3 regions of the Streptomyces sp. V2I9 genome follow, and region 1 is predicted to be linked to each of the others. Evidence: riboswitches for the same ligand, from Rfam matches in the RefSeq annotation. Region 1 holds a riboswitch; each other region holds the start of a gene.

The links. Region 1 has a riboswitch for cyclic di-AMP ahead of QFZ71_RS18875 (C40 family peptidase). Riboswitches for the same ligand answer to the same signal wherever they lie in the genome.
Positions count from the first base shown of each region.
Region 2: another riboswitch for cyclic di-AMP. It lies ahead of QFZ71_RS29360 (LysM peptidoglycan-binding domain-containing protein); the one in region 1 lies ahead of QFZ71_RS18875 (C40 family peptidase).
Region 3: another riboswitch for cyclic di-AMP. It lies ahead of QFZ71_RS24225 (M23 family metallopeptidase); the one in region 1 lies ahead of QFZ71_RS18875 (C40 family peptidase).

Region 1 covers NZ_JAUSZJ010000002.1:4,231,306-4,237,182, reverse strand. The annotation lists gene pcrA (DNA helicase PcrA) at 1-1,801, opposite strand, end outside; cyclic di-AMP (ydaO/yuaA leader) riboswitch at 2,060-2,226, shown strand; gene QFZ71_RS18875 (C40 family peptidase) at 2,225-3,406, shown strand; gene QFZ71_RS18870 (hypothetical protein) at 3,507-3,860, opposite strand; gene QFZ71_RS18865 (C40 family peptidase) at 4,104-5,183, shown strand; gene QFZ71_RS18860 (GNAT family N-acetyltransferase) at 5,226-5,877, shown strand, end outside.
Region 2 covers NZ_JAUSZJ010000002.1:6,779,860-6,785,736, forward strand. The annotation lists gene QFZ71_RS29355 (FAD-dependent oxidoreductase) at 1-710, opposite strand, end outside; cyclic di-AMP (ydaO/yuaA leader) riboswitch at 1,161-1,348, shown strand; gene QFZ71_RS29360 (LysM peptidoglycan-binding domain-containing protein) at 1,353-2,186, shown strand; gene QFZ71_RS29365 (UbiA family prenyltransferase) at 2,290-3,213, opposite strand; gene QFZ71_RS29370 (type III polyketide synthase) at 3,331-4,383, shown strand; gene QFZ71_RS29375 (isoprenylcysteine carboxyl methyltransferase family protein) at 4,514-5,041, shown strand; gene QFZ71_RS29380 (NAD(P)/FAD-dependent oxidoreductase) at 5,038-5,877, shown strand, end outside.
Region 3 covers NZ_JAUSZJ010000002.1:5,519,930-5,525,806, forward strand. The annotation lists gene QFZ71_RS24210 (DNA topoisomerase (ATP-hydrolyzing) subunit A) at 1-905, opposite strand, end outside; gene QFZ71_RS24215 (pitrilysin family protein) at 1,174-2,547, shown strand; gene QFZ71_RS24220 (pitrilysin family protein) at 2,574-3,944, shown strand; cyclic di-AMP (ydaO/yuaA leader) riboswitch at 4,168-4,335, shown strand; gene QFZ71_RS24225 (M23 family metallopeptidase) at 4,349-5,143, shown strand; gene QFZ71_RS24230 (GntR family transcriptional regulator) at 5,335-5,877, shown strand, end outside.

The sequences.
Region 1 (5,877 bases):
GGGTGCCCGCGCCTTCCTCGTCGCCGCGCTCCTGCTCGAACTCCAGGGCGACGGCGGCGAGTTCCTGGAGGTTCTCGATGCGCGTCTCGTCCTGGGGGTCGGTGGAGGACTGGAGCTCCGCCAGATAGCCCGTGCGCTCCAGGACGGCTTCCAGCACGACGGCGGGCCCGGCGCCGGACTCGACGATCGTGCGCAGCTCCTCCATCAGCGTGTTGAAGCGCTTGACGGCGTTGGACGAGCGGGCGGCCATGCCGTACGCCTCGTCCACCCGGCGCAGGGCCTGCGGGAAGGAGATCTTCTCGCGCATCGACAGGGCGTCGATCATGGCCTCCGCGCGGTCCCCGATGCCGCGCTTGGGGACGTTGAGGATGCGGCGGAGCGGGACGGTGTCCTCCGGGTTGGCGAGGACGCGCAGGTAGGCCAGGACGTCCCGGACCTCCTTGCGCTCGTAGAAGCGCACGCCGCCGACGACCTTGTAGGGCAGGCCGACACGGATGAGGATCTCCTCGAAGACACGCGACTGGGCGTTGGTGCGGTAGAAGACCGCGACGTCGCCCGCCTTGGCGTCGCCCGCGTCGGTGAGCCGGTCGATCTCGTCCGCGACGAACTGGGCCTCGTCGTGCTCGGTGTCCGCGACGTACCCGGTGATGCGGGCGCCGGAGCCGGCGTTGGTCCAGAGGTTCTTGGGGCGGCGGCTCTCGTTGCGCTCGATGACGGCGTTGGCGGCGGAGAGGATCGTCTGCGTGGAGCGGTAGTTCTGCTCCAGCAGGATCGTCGTGGCGCTCGGGTAGTCCTCCTCGAACTGGAGGATGTTGCGGATGGTCGCGCCCCGGAAGGCGTAGATCGACTGGTCCGCGTCACCGACCACGCACAGCTCGGCGGGGGCGTCGTGCTCCCCGGCCGGGCCGACCAGCTCCCGTACCAGCGTGTACTGGGCGTGGTTCGTGTCCTGGTACTCGTCGACGAGAACGTGGCGGAAGCGGCGGCGGTAGTGCTCCGCGACGTCCGGGAACGCCTGGAGGAGGTGGACCGTCGTCATGATGATGTCGTCGAAGTCCAGGGCGTTCGCCTCGCGCAGGCGGGCCTGGTAGAGCGCGTACGCCTGGGCGAGGGTCTTCTCGAAACCGTCCGCCGCCTGCCCGGCGAAGGTCTCCTCGTCGATGAGCTCGTTCTTGAGGTTGGAGACCTTGGCGGTGAAGGACTTCGGCGGGTAGCGCTTGGGGTCCAGGTCCAGATCGCGGCAGACCAGGGCCATCAGGCGCTTGGAGTCGGCGGCGTCGTAGATCGAGAACGATGAGGTGAAGCCGAGCTTCTTCGACTCGCGGCGCAGGATGCGGACGCACGCGCTGTGGAAGGTCATGACCCACATCGCGTTGGCGCGCGGGCCGACGAGCTGCTCGACGCGCTCCTTCATCTCGCCGGCGGCCTTGTTGGTGAAGGTGATGGCGAGGATCTGACCGGGGTGGGTGCCGCGCTCGGCCAGCAGGTGGGCGATGCGGTGGGTGAGCACCCGGGTCTTGCCGGAGCCGGCCCCGGCGACGATGAGCAGCGGGGACCCGGCGTGCACGACGGCGGCGCGCTGCTCGGTGTTCAGCCCGTCGAGCAGCGCGGCGGAGTCGATCGCCGGGCGCGGGTGGCCGTCCCGGTAATAGCCGTCCCGCGGCGGCGGGGGCGCGTCGTGGACGCCCTCGAAGAGTCCCTCCGGCACCGCTTCGGGCGCGTGGTCCTCGGGGGGCGGCGGGGGGCCGTCCTCCGCGGGCTGGAGGCCGGTCAGGAAACTGTCGTCAAAGAGGCTGCTCATCGCCATCCGAGTCTAGGCGGACGCACCGACAACCTTCCGCCGAAGCCGCCGAGCGGACGTCCGGGACCGGACGCACGGAGAGCGGACGCGCACGTTCCGTGAGGGAGTGCCCGGTGGGAGGGGGTGCGGGACCTCCGTTCCGGGCAGGTCACGAAAATGTATCGGGCATATCGCTCATCGTCCTTCCCAGCGGCGGGGCGCTTTGGCTAGCGTGCTCGCTCAGGTGATCCGTACCTCCCTGGGGCGAACCGCGCCCGACGGCCACCTCTGCCGAATCCGTTCTGCCGACCCGGCCGTCCGGAACCGGGGACCCACACGCAGAACCGGGGTGAATCGGTCCGTGCCCTCGCATGCGGACCGTAGGACAGCCTTCCGTTCCGTCCGAACCCGACAGCTAACCCGGTAGGCGGTCCACGGAAGGAGATGCCGGTCTTGGCATCGCATCGCAAGCCGCGTACGAAGGTGCGCACCACCCCCGCCGTCGGGCTGACGACGGCCGCGCTGGCCTCCGTGACGCTGCTCTCCACGCAGAGCGCCACGGCCGCCCCCGCCGAGCCGAAGCCCGCGATCGAGGAGGTCCGGAAGAAGGTCGACGCCCTGTACCGGCAGGCGGGTGCCGCGACCCAGGAGTACAACCGGGCCAAGGCCGCCTCCGGGACGCAGCAGAAGAAGGTCGACGCGCTGCTCTCCGACGTGGCGAAGCGGACCGAGAAGATCAACGAGGCCCGCCGGGCGCTGGGGTCCTACGCGGCGGCCCAGTACCGCAGCGGCGGCATCGCGCCCACGGCGACGTTCTTCCTGGCGGACGACCCGCAGGGGTACTTCGACCAGAGCCGGCTGATGGACCGGGCGACGGAGCGGCAGCAGAAGGCCGTGAGCGAGTTCCGTACGCAGCAGGCGTCGGCGGCGAAGAAGCGCGCGGAGGCGGTGAAGAGCCTGGAGACCCTCACCGAGACGCAGGCCACGCTCGCCTCCAGCAAGAAGGCCGTGCAGAGCAAGCTCACTGAGGCGCGCGGCCTGCTGTCCCGGCTGACGGCCGAGGAGAAGGCGCGGCTGGCGGAGCTGGAGCGCAAGAAGGAGGCCGAGGCCAGGGAGAAGGCGGCGCGGCTGGCCGCCCGGCAGGCCGCCGAGGCGAAGGAGCGGGCCGCGGCCGAGGAGAAGGCCCGCGAGGAGGCCGCGGAGGAGTCCGGCGGCACCTCGGGCGGCGGCACGGGTACGGGGACCGGCTCCGGTTCCGGCACGGGCAGCGGCTACGCCGCCAAGGCGGAGAAGGTGCTGGCCTTCGCCCGCGCCCAGATCGGGAAGCCGTACGTATGGGGGGCGACCGGCCCGTCGTCGTACGACTGCTCGGGGCTGACGCAGGCGGCCTGGCGGGAGGCGGGGGTGACGCTGCCCCGGACCACCTGGGACCAGGTCGAGTTCGGCACCCGCGTGGCCACGGCCGATCTGCAACCGGGTGACCTGGTCTTCTTCTACGACGACATCAGCCACGTCGGGATCTACAAGGGCGAGGGGATGATGATCCACGCTCCGAAGCCGGGTGCGAACGTGCGCGAGGAGTCGATCTACTCCATGCCGATCTACGGGAGCGTGCGGCCCGCGTGACACCGGGGCGGGGGCGGTCCGTGACCGGCCGCCCCCGGCGTGTCGCGTCCGGTCTCAGGTCCGGACCGCGTCCGGTCTCAGGTCCGGACCGTGGCGAGTCTCAGGTCCAGACCGTGGCGAGGAAGATGTTGACCACGGTCAGCCCGCCGACCGCCATGAACGCGCCCTTGTCCACCTTCTCCTCGTCGCGCTTGACGTAGACCAGGGCGAGGATCACGACCAGCAGTGCCAGCTTGATGCCGATCTTGACGTTGTTGACGGCCTGGTCGTCGGCCTGGTTGAGGCCGACCAGGGCGATGCCGGTGATCAGCATGGTCAGCGCACCGTGGAGCATCGCGGGGGTGAACCGGGCGGTCCCGGCGCCCACGGCCTTCATCTGGGTCAGGAAGCCGCCCAGCAGGGAGGCGATGCCGATGATGTGGAGGGCGACGACAACGTTGATGAGTACGTCCATGGCTCCGGAGCCTAGCCATGGCCAAAGTTTTACCTTGCAGTGGGGCAAGCCTTCCTTGCGCACTTCCTCCGCTATCGACCGGCTTGACCCGGTACGGGGTCACATCGGCGATCATCGGCGAGCGGCGAAACGTCACTTCAGGGCAATAGCTGTCATGGCACCTCTTTTCCCTGCGCCGGGATTAGCGTCCTTCCCGGACCCGCCGCTCCCCGGCGGGCAGCCGAGAGGAAGGATGCCGCCCCCGTGGCAGCGCACCGCAGGTCAGCCCATCGAAAACCCAAGCAGCGCCCCCTCACCGGCTCTGCTGCCCGCACCGCCGCCACCCTGGCGCTCGCCGGGGCCGCCACCGCCGGCTCGGTCACGCCTGCGGGCGCGGCCCCCGCCGAACCGGCCCCCACCGCCTCCCAGGTCCGGGCGAAGGTGGACCGGCTGTACCACGACGCCGAGGTCGCCACGGAGCGGTACAACGGGGCGAAGGAGAAGGCGGACGCCGCCACCCGCGCCGTGGACGCCCTGGCCGACGAGGCGGCCCGCCGCACCGGCCGCCTCAACACCGCCCGGCACGCCCTGGGATCGCTGGCCACCGCGCAGTACCGCTCCGGCACCCTCGCCCCGGCCCTGCAACTGGCGCTCTCCTCCGACCCCGACGCCTACCTGGAACGCGCCTCCTCCCTCGACCGGGCGGGCGTCCGGCAGAACGGGCTGCTGCGGAGCATCAAGCGGCAGGTCTCCCAGATCACCCGGGTCAAGGCCCGCGCCGACCGGGAGAGCGAGCGCCTGGCCGCCCGCCGTGCCGAACTGCGTGAGCACCGCACCGCGATCCGCACCAAACTGGCCGACGCCCGGAAGCTGCTGGACACCCTGACCGCCGAGCAGCGCGCCGCCTACGAACGCTCCGCCGACGCCCGGCACGGCGGCGGCCCCGCCCACGCCGACCGTTCCGCCGACCGCGGCGGCCCGGTCGCCGCCCCGAACTCCCGTGCGGGGCAGGCCATCGCCTTCGCACACGGCGCGATCGGCAAACCGTACGTCTGGGGCGCGACCGGCCCGAACGCCTTCGACTGCTCCGGCCTGACCCAGGCGGCATGGAAGGCGGCCGGCGTCAGCCTGCCGCGCACCACCTACACCCAGATCAACGCCGGGCAGCGCGTCCCGCGCTCCCAACTGGCCCCCGGCGACCTGGTCTTCTTCTACTCCGGGATCAGCCATGTCGGCCTCTACATCGGCGGCGGCCAGATGATCCACGCCCCGCGCCCCGGAGCGCCGGTCCGGATCGCGCCCGTCGATGACATGCCTTTCGCGGGAGCGACCCGCGTGGCATAGTCCGCCGCGCAGGTCCCGACCTCCCGCCGAAGGAACTCCCGTATGATGCCGGCGAACGCCGTCCAGGACTACGCCCGTGCGCTCGCGCTGCGCTCCCCGTCCTCCTACCGGGTGGGCCCGTTCACCGTCCGGCACGACCCCGGATGGGAGCTGAAGTACGCCAACTACGCCATCCCCGACCGGGGCGCGGAACCCACGGTGGACGACGTGGCGGCGCTGGTCGACGCGTTCGGAAAGCACGGGCGGCTCCCCCGCCTGGAGTTCCTGCCGGCCTGGGCCCCGGCCGTCGAACCGGCCCTGCTGGCCGCCGGCTTCACCGTGGAGAACCGGGCCCCGCTGCTCGCCTGCGCCCCTGACGACCTCCGGACGCCGAACCCGGTCGACGGCCTCCGCATCGCCACGCCGGTCACCGGGGCGGAGTTCACCGACGCCGCCCGCGTCCAGCACCAGGGCTTCGGCGGTGAGGGCGAGCCCGAAGCCGGTATGGCCCAGTGGCTGCGCGACGCGGCCGCCGGGGACGGGGTGGCCGCCCTGGCCGTCCTCGACGGCGCGCCCGCCGGGGCCGGGGGCTGCTCGCCCGCGATCGACGGGCTGAGCGAACTGGCCGGGCTCGCCGTCGCCGCCCGCTTCCGCCGCCGGGGCATCGGGGCGGCGCTCTCCGCCTGGCTGACGCAACGGGCCTTCGACCAGGGCT
Region 2 (5,877 bases), 2.5 Mb from region 1:
GCGACGGACCCCTCGTCGTAGTCGATGTCCTCGGGGTTGACGATGACCTCGATGTTGGGGGAGTGGTCCAGCTCCCGCAGCTCCATCGGGCTGAACTTGGCCTGGGCCGGTCCGCGCCGCCCGAACACGTGCACCTCCAGCGCCTTGTTCTGCTTGAGGCCCTGGTACACGTTGTCCGGGATCTCGGTGGGCAGCAGCTCGTCGGCCGTCTTGGCCAGGACGCGGGCCACGTCGAGCGCCACGTTGCCGACGCCGAGCACGGCGACCTTCTCCGCGGTGAGCGGCCAGGTGCGCGGGACCTCGGGGTGGCCGTCGTACCAGGAGACGAACTCGGCCGCGCCGTAGGAGCCGTCCAGCTGGATGCCGGGGATGTCGAGCGCCCGGTCGGCCTCGGCGCCGGTGGAGAAGATCACCGCGTCGTAGAACGAGCGCAGGTCGTCCAGGCCGATGTCGTTCGGGTAACCGACGTTGCCGAAGAGGCGGATCTGCGGCTTGTCCAGCACCTGGTGCAGGGCCTTGACGATGCCCTTGATGCGCGGGTGGTCGGGGGCCACGCCGTAGCGGATCAGGCCGAAGGGCGCGGGCATCCGCTCGAAGAGGTCGATCGAGACCCCCGGGTCCTGGCAGACCTCGGATTTGAGCAGCGCGTCCGCAGCGTAGATACCGGCGGGGCCGGCTCCGACAATGGCGACGCGGACGGGGCGTGTCATGGGTGGTGATCCTTCGGGGCGGGCGAACGCGGGCAGGTACAGCGTACGTCGGAAGTAAGGGTTGGCTTACTACTCTCCACCCCACACCGTAAGCGATGGGCCCGCGGGCTGTTCGACCGGCCCGCCTGGAGTGCCCGGTCGGCCCGTTTTGTCGTGTTGATATGGGCGATTTGGCTTGTTTGGTCATTCTGTTTCATAACGTGCTTGGCGGGGCTTTCATGGCATTTGCTTGACTTCGGCTTCGCCGCCGATGTGAAGGAGTGGTGAGCGTCACGTGTGCGAAGGCGGACGAAGAAGCGGAGGCATCGGTTCCCTTTCGTGTGGGGAAAGTTGACGGTGCGACGGCACGGTCCGATCCGGGTATTCCGATATTCGATCATGCGGAGAAAAGGGAATCCGGAATGCGGGGCTTGTTCGTTCCGATGTTTCTCGCCTACGGTCACCGTCAATCCGGATGGAACGCCGAATCCTGCCGCCGTCCGGGAATCCGAAACCCACTCACGTACGGCAGGAGCGGGGGAACCAGGTAAGTCGCCGATCCGGAACCGGAACGGCTCGGGGTGAAGTCGCACGACCGTGCGGCCAGACATCTCCCGTCTGAACCCGACAGCTCACCTCGCAGGCGCCGGAGAGGAAAGCCCCATGCCCGCACAGGGTAAGCACCGTCGTTCCCCGTCCACCTCGCTGCGCCGCGGCCTCGCCGCCGTGACCACCGGCGGAGCCGTTCTCGCCCTCCCGGTGATCGGTGCCACCAGCGCCTTCGCCGCCCCCGCACCGTCCGCCCCGCAGGCTGCCGTGGCGCCCGCATCGGTGCCCGCGCAGGTGAATTCCGCCGTCCAGGCCGCGCCCGCCCAGCATTCCGTGAAGGCCGGCGAAACCCTTTCCAAGATCGCCCGCGAACATTCCGTGAGCGGCGGCTGGAAGAAGCTGTACGAAGGCAACCGGAAGATCATCGGTGGGAATCCCCACCTCATTCAGCCGGGAATCACGCTGACGCTCGGCGCCAAGCCCGCCACCGCTTCGGAGGGCAAGGCCGCCAAGGCTTCCCCGGCCGCCGAGCGTGGATCGGCGGACCGCGCCGACCGCTCGGAGCGTGCCGGCGCCGCCCCCGTGGCGAACGCCGCTCCGGCCGCGGAGAAGAAGGCCGTCACCTACACGAACGACCTGGACGGCTGGATCAGGGAGTCGCTCGCCATCATGGCCGAGCAGGGCATCCCCGGCACCTACGAGGGCATCCACCGCAACATCATGCGTGAGTCCTCGGGCAACCCGGCCGCGATCAACAACTGGGACTCCAACGCGGTCAGGGGCACCCCGTCCAAGGGGCTGCTCCAGGTCATCGACCCGACCTTCCAGGCGTACCACGTGCCCGGCACCTCGACCGACAGCTACGACCCGGTCGCCAACATCACGGCCGCGTGCAACTACGCCGCCGACCGGTACGGCTCGATCGACAACGTCTTCGGCGCCTACTGATCCTCCCGCACCACCGCCCGAGGGGCCCCGGACCGCACGGTCCGGGGCCCCTCGGCGTCGGGGATTCGTTCAGGGGCGGAGGGCACGTGCGGGATCGGTCGGTTCAGGCCGCCGCCACGCCCCGGAACAGCAGCAGCGCGAGATCCGCCACCGCCACGGCCACCGCGCCGCCCAGCGCGGCCTTGCGCCATCGCCGGCCGAGCACCGGGCTCACGACCGCCGTCGCCCCGGCCAGGAGCAGGGCCGCTCCGCCCCCGGCGGTCACCGGGCCCGGCGGACCGAACGTCAGCACAGCCGTGGCGGCGAGGAGCGGCAACGGCAGCAGCAGCCGGGTCGTTGCGGTGCCCAGCCGATGGGGGAGCCCGCTGATGCCGGCGGCCCGGTCCGCCGCGATGTCCGGCAGCGTGTCGGCCAGATGCGCGCCCAGGCCCAACAGGGCCCCGGCCGTCACCGTCCACCACCGGGGCCACGGTGCGCCGGGGAGGGAGAGCGCCACGGCGGCGGGGAGCGCGCCGAATCCGGTGACGTACGGCAGCCAGGACAGGGCGGTCGCTTTGAGCCGCACGTTGTAGAGCCAGGCGCCCCCGACCGCCGCGAGATGCACCGTACCGGCGAGGGTGCCGCACGCGAACGAGAGCGGCACGCACAGGGCGAGCGCGACGCCTGCTGCCGCCCACACCGCGCCGGGTCCGACCGTGCCGTCGGACGCGGGCTTCCCCCGGCGCCCGGCCCGCGCGTCCCGGCGGGCGTCGTACGCGTCGTTGCACCAGCCCACCGAGAGCTGACCGGTCAGCACCGCCGCCGTGACCAGCGCGGAACGGGGGCCGCCGAGGCCGGAGCCGAGCGCGAGGGCGCAGGCGAGCGCGGTCACCGCGAGCGCCGGCCCGGGGTGGCACGCCAGCGCGAGCGCCGTGCCCGGGAGCCGTCGGCTCGCCGCGGCTTCGTGGGCCACGGCCGTGCGTGCGGCGGCCGGTGCGCCCTCCGGCGCGGCGGGACCGGCCGGGCTCACCCTGTCCGTGGCGTCCATCGGGCGATCGTAGAAGCCCGTCGGCCCGTCAATGCGGCGACAGGGCGGGTCTTTTACGCTGATTCGTCACTTATTGTGCGCAGGATGGGGCATGCCCTCACCGAAGCAGGAGGCGGGATGACCCGCATCGCCGCGGTCCACGGAGCCCTGCCGCCCCACCGTCACACCCAGCGGGAGGTCACCGACATGGTGGCCCGTACCTGCCTGCCGCCCGGCGCCGACCGGCGTGTCCTGGACCGCCTCCACGCGAACGCGCGGGTCCGCACCCGGCACACCGTGCTGCCCCTGGACGCCTACCGCGACCTCGACGGGTTCGGCCCCGCCAACGACGTGTTCATCCGGTCCGCCGCCGACCTCGGCGCCCACGCCGTACGGGGGGCGCTGCGGGCGGCGGGGCTGCGGCCCACCGATGTGGACCTGCTGATGTTCACCTCCGTCACCGGCATCGCCGCCCCCTCGGTGGACTCCCGGCTGATGGCCCGCCTCGGCATGCGGTCCGACGTCAAACGGCTGCCCGTCTTCGGCCTCGGCTGCGTCGCCGGAGCGGCCGGGACGGCCCGGCTGCACGACTACCTGCTCGGCCACCCCGACGAGGTGGCCGTGCTGCTCTCGGTCGAACTGTGCTCCCTCACCTTCCAGCGCCACGACGCATCGCCCGCCAACCTGGTGGCGACCGCCCTGTTCGGCGACGGGGCGGCGGCGGTGGTCGCCCTCGGCGGCCGCCGGGCCGTCGCCGGGCCGGAGATCGTGGCCACCCGCAGCCGGATGTACCCGGACACCGAGCACGTCATGGGCTGGGACATCGGCTCGACCGGATTCCGCGTCGTCCTCGATCCGGCCGTGCCCGACGTCGTCCGCCGGTACCTCGCCGACGACGTACGGGAGTTCCTCGACGAACACGGTCTCAAACCGAAGGACGTGGCCCACTGGGTCTGCCATCCGGGCGGCCCCAAGGTGCTGGAGGCGGTGACGGAGGTGCTCGACCTGCGGGAGGGCGCGCTCGACGTCACCTGGAGGTCGCTGGCCGACATCGGGAACCTCTCCTCGTCCTCGGTGCTGCACGTCCTGCGGGACACCATCGAACAGCGCCGCCCGGAGCCGGGAACCCCCGGACTGCTGCTGGCCATGGGACCGGGATTCTGCTGCGAACTGGTGCTGCTGCGCTGGTAGTACGGCCGCCCGTCCGGTGCCGGTACGCCACCCCGCCACGGGTGTCGGCACGCCCGCCCGCCTCGGCCCGCCACCGGGCGGAAGCCACGGTTCCCCCCTCGCCGCCCACGCCCCCCGAACGGAAGCCCGTATGACCTGGTACACCCTCCTGGTGCTGGCCGTCGCCGCCGAACGCCTCGCCGAACTCGTCGTGGCCCGCCGCAACACCCGCTGGAGCCTGGCCCGAGGCGGCGTCGAATCGGGCCGCGGGCACTATCCGGCGATGGTCGCGCTGCACATGGCGCTGCTCGTCGGCTGCCTGGCGGAGGCCGGGTTCGCGGAACGCCCCTTCCCGCCCGTGCTCGGCTGGACGATGGCGGCCGTCGTCCTCCTCGCGCAAGTGCTGCGCTGGTGGTGCATCCGGACGCTCGGCCCCCGCTGGAACACCCGCGTCATCGTGGTCCCCGGCCTGCCGAAGGTCACCGGCGGCCCCTACCGGTGGCTGAGCCACCCGAACTACCTGGCCGTCGCCGCCGAGGGGACCGCGCTGCCGCTGGCCCACGGGGCGTGGGTGACCGCCCTCGTGTTCACCGTCCTGAACGCCGCGCTCCTGGCGGTACGGATCCGGTGCGAGGACGGAGCCCTCGGGCGCTTCCCGGCAGGGGAGGCACGGGCGTGATCGACGTCCTCGTCGCGGGCGGCGGCCCGGCCGGGCTGGCAGCGGCCGTCCGGGCCGCGTCGGCCGGCCTGGAGACCGTGGTGGTCGAGCCGCGCACCACCCCCCTCGACAAGGCGTGCGGGGAGGGCATCATGCCCGGCGGTGTCGCCGCCCTCCGCGACCTCGGTGTACGGGTCGGCGGCCGTGAGTTGCGCGGCATCCGCTACACCGACGGCCGGCGCAGCGCGGAAGCGGCCTTCCGGGACGGCCCCGGCGCGGGCGTCCGCCGCACCGACCTCCACACCGCCCTGCACGAGCGGGCCACCGCCCTCGGCGTACGCGTCGTCACCGCCAAGGCCCACGGGGTCCGGCAGGACGAGCGCACCGTCACCGCCGCCGGTATCACCGCGCGCTGGCTGATCGCGGCGGACGGCCTCCACTCGCCGCTGCGCCGCGCGCTGGGCCTCGACCGGCCCGTCCCCGGCCCCGGGCGCTACGGCCTGCGCCGCCACTATCCGGTCGCACCGTGGACCGACCACGTCGAGGTGCACTGGTCCCGGTACGGCGAGGCGTACGTGACGCCGGTCGGCGACCGCCTGGTGGGCGTGGCCGTGCTGAGCCGCGAGCGCCGTCCCTACGACCAGCACCTGGCGGCCTTCCCGGCTCTCGCGGCCCGGCTCGCGGGCGTCGCCGGGGCCACCACCGTACGGGGGGCCGGTCCGCTGCGTCAGCGGGCGCTCGGGCGGCGGGCCGGGCGCGTCCTGCTGGTCGGCGATGCCGCGGGCTACGTGGACGCCCTGACCGGCGAGGGCATCGCTCTCGCCACGGCCACCGCGACCGCCGCGATCGACTGCCTG
Region 3 (5,877 bases), 1.3 Mb from region 1:
ACGTCGGCGATGCCCTGGAGCTTCTTCGCCGAGACCAGGTCCTTGATCTTGGAGATCACCTTCTCCGGGCCGACGGCGAAGGGGAGTTCCGTGACGACGAGGCCCTTGCGGCGGGCCGTCACGTTCTCCACGGCGACGGTGGCGCGGATCTTGAAGGTGCCGCGGCCCGCCGTGTACGCGTCCTTGATGCCGGAGAGGCCGACGATGCGGCCGCCGGTGGGCAGGTCGGGGCCGGGGACGAAGCGCATCAGCGTCTCGACGTCGGCGCCCGGGTGCTTGATCAGGTGCCGGGCGGCGGCGATGACCTCGCCCAGATTGTGCGGCGGCATGTTGGTGGCCATGCCCACCGCGATCCCGGACACCCCGTTGACCAGGAGGTTGGGGTAGGCGGCCGGGAGGACGACCGGCTCGCGCTCCTGGCCGTCGTAGTTCGACTGGAAGTCGACGGTGTCCTCGTCGATCGCCTCGGTCATCAGCGAGGTGGCGTCGGCCATCCGGCACTCGGTGTACCGCATGGCGGCCGGGGGGTCGTCGTTGCCGAGCGAGCCGAAGTTGCCGTGGCCGTCGACCAGGGGCAGCCGCATCGAGAAGGGCTGGGCCATCCGCACGAGCGCGTCGTAGATCGAGGCGTCGCCGTGCGGGTGCAGCTTGCCCATCACCTCGCCGACGACGCGTGCGCACTTCACGTAGCCGCGGTCCGGCCGCAGTCCCATCTCGTTCATCTGGGACACGATGCGGCGGTGCACCGGCTTCATGCCGTCGCGGGCGTCGGGCAGGGCCCTGGAGTAGATCACCGAGTACGCGTACTCGAGGAAGGAGCCCTGCATTTCGTCGACGACGTCGATGTCGAGGATCTTCTCCTCGAAGTCGTCCGGCGGCGGGGTCTTCGTGCTACGGCGGGCCATCGCGGCTGCGACTCCTTCACGGATTCTGTTCGGGCGACCTGAGCTTGTTCGGTTCAACACGAGCTGCTGACGCGGTCCATTGTGGACCTCCGGACTGACAACGCCGACCTCGACCCGTCCGAAGCGGTGGAGGCGGCCCGCCCGCGGGGGCGTCCGCGACACCATCGACGGAAACATCCGGGGAACGGGAACTTCGCCAGGTGCCGGTGCGCTTGCTTAGAGTGGCAGGTCTGGCAGGAAGTCCAGTATCGCGATCGAAGGGACGTACATGCCCATGGGTCACACGGCCACCGCACAGGCCGGCTCCGGCGGCTTGACAGCGACCGAGCACCGCCTGGCCAACGGCCTGCGTGTGGTGCTCTCCGAGGACCATCTGACCCCGGTCGCCGCGGTCTGCCTCTGGTACGACGTCGGCTCGCGCCACGAGGTCGAGGGGCGCACCGGTCTGGCGCACCTCTTCGAGCACCTGATGTTCCAGGGCTCGGGGCAGGTCAAGGGGAACGGCCACTTCGAGCTCGTCCAGGGGGCCGGCGGCTCGCTCAACGGGACCACCAGCTTCGAGCGGACCAATTATTTCGAGACCATGCCCACCCACCAGCTGGAGCTGGCGCTCTGGCTGGAGGCCGACCGCATGGGCTCCCTCCTCGACGCCCTCGACGAGGAGTCCATGGAGAACCAGCGCGACGTCGTCAAGAACGAACGGCGCCAGCGCTACGACAACGTGCCCTACGGCACCGCGTTCGAGCGGCTGACCGCCCTCTCCTACCCCGAGGGCCACCCCTACCACCACACCCCGATCGGCTCCATGGCGGACCTGGACGCGGCCACGCTGGAGGACGCCCGCGCGTTCTTCCGTACGTACTACGCGCCCAACAACGCGGTGCTCTCGGTGGTCGGAGACATCGACCCCGAGCAGACGCTCGCCTGGATCGAGAAGTACTTCGGCTCCATCCCCTCCCACGACGGCAAGCAGCCGCCGCGCGACGGGACGCTGCCCGAGACCATCGGCGAGGAGCGGCGCGAGGTGGTCACCGCCGAGGTTCCGGCGCGCGCCCTGATGGCCGCCTACCGCCTGCCCCACGACGGCACCCGCGCCTGCGACGCCGCCGATCTGGCACTCACGGTGCTGGGCAGCGGCGAGTCCTCCCGGCTGCACAACCGCCTGGTCCGCCGTGACCGTACGGCGGTGGCGGCGGGCTTCGGACTGCTGCGGCTCGCCGGCGCCCCCTCGCTCGGCTGGCTGGACGTGAAGACGTCCGGCGGCGCGGAGGTGGCGCAGATCGAGGCCGCGGTCGACGAGGAGCTGGCCCGGTTCGCCGCCGAGGGGCCCACCCCCGAGGAAATGGAGCGGGCACAGGCGCAGTTGGAGCGCGAGTGGCTGGACCGGCTCGGCACCGTCGCCGGACGCGCCGACGAACTGTGCCGTTACGCCGTCCTGTTCGGCGACCCGCAGCTCGCCCTGACCGCGGTCGGGCGGGTCCTGGACGTCACCGCGGAGGAGGTGCGCGCGGCGGCCGAGGCGTCCCTGCGCCCCGACAACCGGGCGGTGCTGGTCTACGAGCCCATCGAGCCGGCCGGGGACGCCGACGGCGAGCAGGCCGACGAGGGCACCGAGGACGCGCACGAGGGGGCGGCCAAGTGAGCGACGCCGCCGTGACTGGAGTAGCCATGGAGTTCCACCCGCAGCCCACGCCCGGCACGGCCCGCCCCTGGGCCTTCCCGGAGCCCGAGCGCGGCGCGCTGCCCAACGGGCTGACCGTGCTGCGCTGCCACCGCCCCGGCCAGCAGGTCGTCGCGGTGGAGATCTTCCTGGACGCGCCCCTGGAGGCCGAGCCCGAGGGCCTGGACGGGGTGGCCACGATCATGTCGCGGGCGCTCTCCGAGGGCACCGACAAGCACAGCGCCGAGGAGTTCGCCGCCGAGCTGGAGCGCTGCGGCGCCACGCTCGACGCGCACGCGGACCACCCCGGTGTCCGGGTCTCCCTTGAGGTCCCGGCCTCCCGGCTGGCGAAGGCCCTCGGCCTGGTCGCCGAGGCGCTGCGGGCCCCGGCCTTCGCCGAGAGCGAGATCGAGCGCCTCGTCGGCAACCGGCTCGACGAGATCCCGCACGAGCGGGCCAACCCGTCCCGGCGCGCCGCCAAGCAGCTCTCCAAGGAGCTGTTCCCGGCCACGTCCCGGATGTCGCGGCCGCGGCTGGGCACCGAGGAGACGGTCCGGCGGATCGACGCGGCCGCCGTGCGCGCCTTCTTCGACGCGCACGTCCGCCCGTCCACCGCGACGGCCGTCATCGTCGGCGACCTCACCGGCATCGACCTGGACGCGCTGCTCGCGGACACCCTCGGAGACTGGTCGGGCAACGCCGGGCAGACCCGTCCGGTACCGCCGATCACCGCGGACGACACCGCCCGCGTGGTCATCGTGGACCGCCCCGGCGCGGTCCAGACCCAGTTGCTGATCGGCCGGATCGGCGCCGACCGGCACGAGCGCGTCTGGCCCGCCCAGGTGCTCGGCACCTACTGCCTGGGCGGCACCCTCACCTCCCGGCTGGACCGGGTGCTGCGCGAGGAGAAGGGCTACACCTACGGGGTGCGCGCCTTCGCCCAGGTGCTGCGCTCCTCCGGCCCCGACTCGGGTGGCGCCGCCATGCTCGCGATCAGCGGCTCGGTGGACACGGAGTCCACCGGACCGGCTCTGGACGACCTCTGGAAGGTCCTGCGGACCCTGGCCGCCGAGGGGCTGACCGACGCCGAGCGCGAGACGGCCGTGCAGAACCTGGTGGGCGTCGCCCCGCTGAAGTTCGAGACCGCCGCCTCCGTCGCGAGCACGCTGGCCGACCAGGTCGAGCAGCACCTCCCCGACGACTACCAGGCCCACCTCTACGCCCGGCTCGCCGAGACCGGCACCGTGGAGGCGACCGCCGCCGTGGTCAACGCGTTCCCGGTCGACCGCCTCGTCACCGTCCTCGTGGGGGACGCCGCGCAGATCGAGGAGCCCGTGAAGGCGCTCGGCATCGGTGAGGTGTCGGTCGTCTCCGGCTGACGCCTTCCTGCGGCGCACCGCTGCGCACAGGACCCCGACGGGAAACACTTCGTCGGGGTCCTGCTCTTTTGACCGTTTACGTAACTTCATCACCTTCCAGATAATGAGTGCCGGTATGTCCTGTGGGATGTGCGACAGAACCCCTCGTCCGTTTGGCGATGGGAAGTCGCGCCGCCTAGCGTCGGCTCGGCTGTCCGCCACCTTGTGCCGCGTCCGTGGCGCCGGGCAGTCATCGCCGAGTCCCCGTCAGGCGCGAGCCCGGGGAGCCGGGGACCCATCGCAGTCCCTGGGGTGAATCGGAGGTCCGTGCCGTGAACCGGCGCGGGAATCCGTAGGAGACCTTCCTGCTCCGAACCCGTCAGCTAACCCGGTAGGCGAGAAGGAAGGAAAGGATCAGCCTCTCCATGGCGTTCACCCGTGCCACCGGGAAGCACCGTGCCCCGAGCCGCCTCACGCGCCGGAGCGCCCAGGTCGCCGGCATCGCGGCCCTGGCCACCACCGGAGTCATCGGCTCGCTGTCCTCCCCGGCGCTCGCCGCGGACTCCGAGGCCGCCAAGTCCACCGGGGCCGGCCTCTCCCAGGCCCTCGACCTCGACGCCACACTCGCCGACCGGATCGACGCGCAGGCCGACGCCCAGAAGCGGCAGGCCGACGAGATCGCCCGCAAGAAGGCCGAGGCCGCCGCCAAGGCCAAGGCGAAGGCGGAGGCCGCACGCAAGGCCGAGGCCCGCGCCGAGGAGGTGCGCGAGGAGAAGGCCCGCGCCGCCCGCGCCGCCGAGCGTGCCCGGCTGAACGCCTTCCACCTCCCGGTCGCCGGCTCCCACGTCACCACCGGCTACAAGAGCGGCGGTTCGCTCTGGTCCTCCGGCAGCCACTCCGGCGTGGACTTCATGGCCGCCTCCGGCAGCTCGGTCGTCGCGGTCGGAGCCGGTACGGTCGTCGAGGCCGGCTGGGGCGGCGCGTACGGCAACAACATCGTGCTCCGGATGGCGGACGGCACGTACACCCAGTACGGCCACCTCTCCTCGATCGGCGTCTCCGTCGGCCAGAGCGTCTCCTCCGGCCAGCAGATCGGCCTCTCCGGTTCCACCGGCAACTCCACCGGCCCGCACCTGCACTTCGAGGCCCGCACCACACCCGACTACGGCTCCGACATGGACCCCGTCGGCTACCTGCGCTCCCACGGTCTGAACGTCTGACACACCTCCGCGCGATCCATCCGCGCGGCCCCGCCCGTAGGCCCCGGCGTCCGCCGGGGCCTACGGCAATTCCGGCCCGGGGGTATCCCCGAATTCCGGCCTGCCATCGGAAATTCCGGCGGATTGTCATAGAGTCGCGGAACAGACGTCGGGCGGCCGCGTTTCGCGGGGATCGAGGCGGAGGTTCGGATATGCGCATTCCCGCGCAGGCGGTATGCAGGGCCATGCGTGACGACATCGTCTCCGGAGTCCACGGGCCCGGCAGCCGCCTCACGGAGGAGCTGTTGGCCCGCCGCTACGGAGTCTCCCGCGTCCCGGTCCGCGAGGCTCTGCGCACGCTGGAGTCCGAGGGCTTCGTGGTCACCCGGCGGCACGCCGGCGCCTGTGTCGCCGAACCCACCGTCCAGGAGGCGGCCGACCTCCTGGAGATGCGCACGCTCCTGGAGCCGCTGAGCGCGGCCCGCGCCGCCCGGCGCCGTACCCAGGCCCACCTCAAGGTGTTGCGGGGCCTGGTCAGGCTGGGGCAGGAGCGCGCCCGCCGTGGTGAGGGGGAGGACCTGCGCGCCCTGGGCGGCTGGTTCCACGAGACTCTCGCCCAGGCGTCCGGCAGCCCCGGCCTCATCGCGCTGCTCACCCAGCTCCGGCACAAGATCGACTGGATGTACACGGTCGAGCAGCCCGCCCGCCCCGTCGAATCCTGGGCCGAGCGCGGGGCGATCGTCGACGCCGTGGCG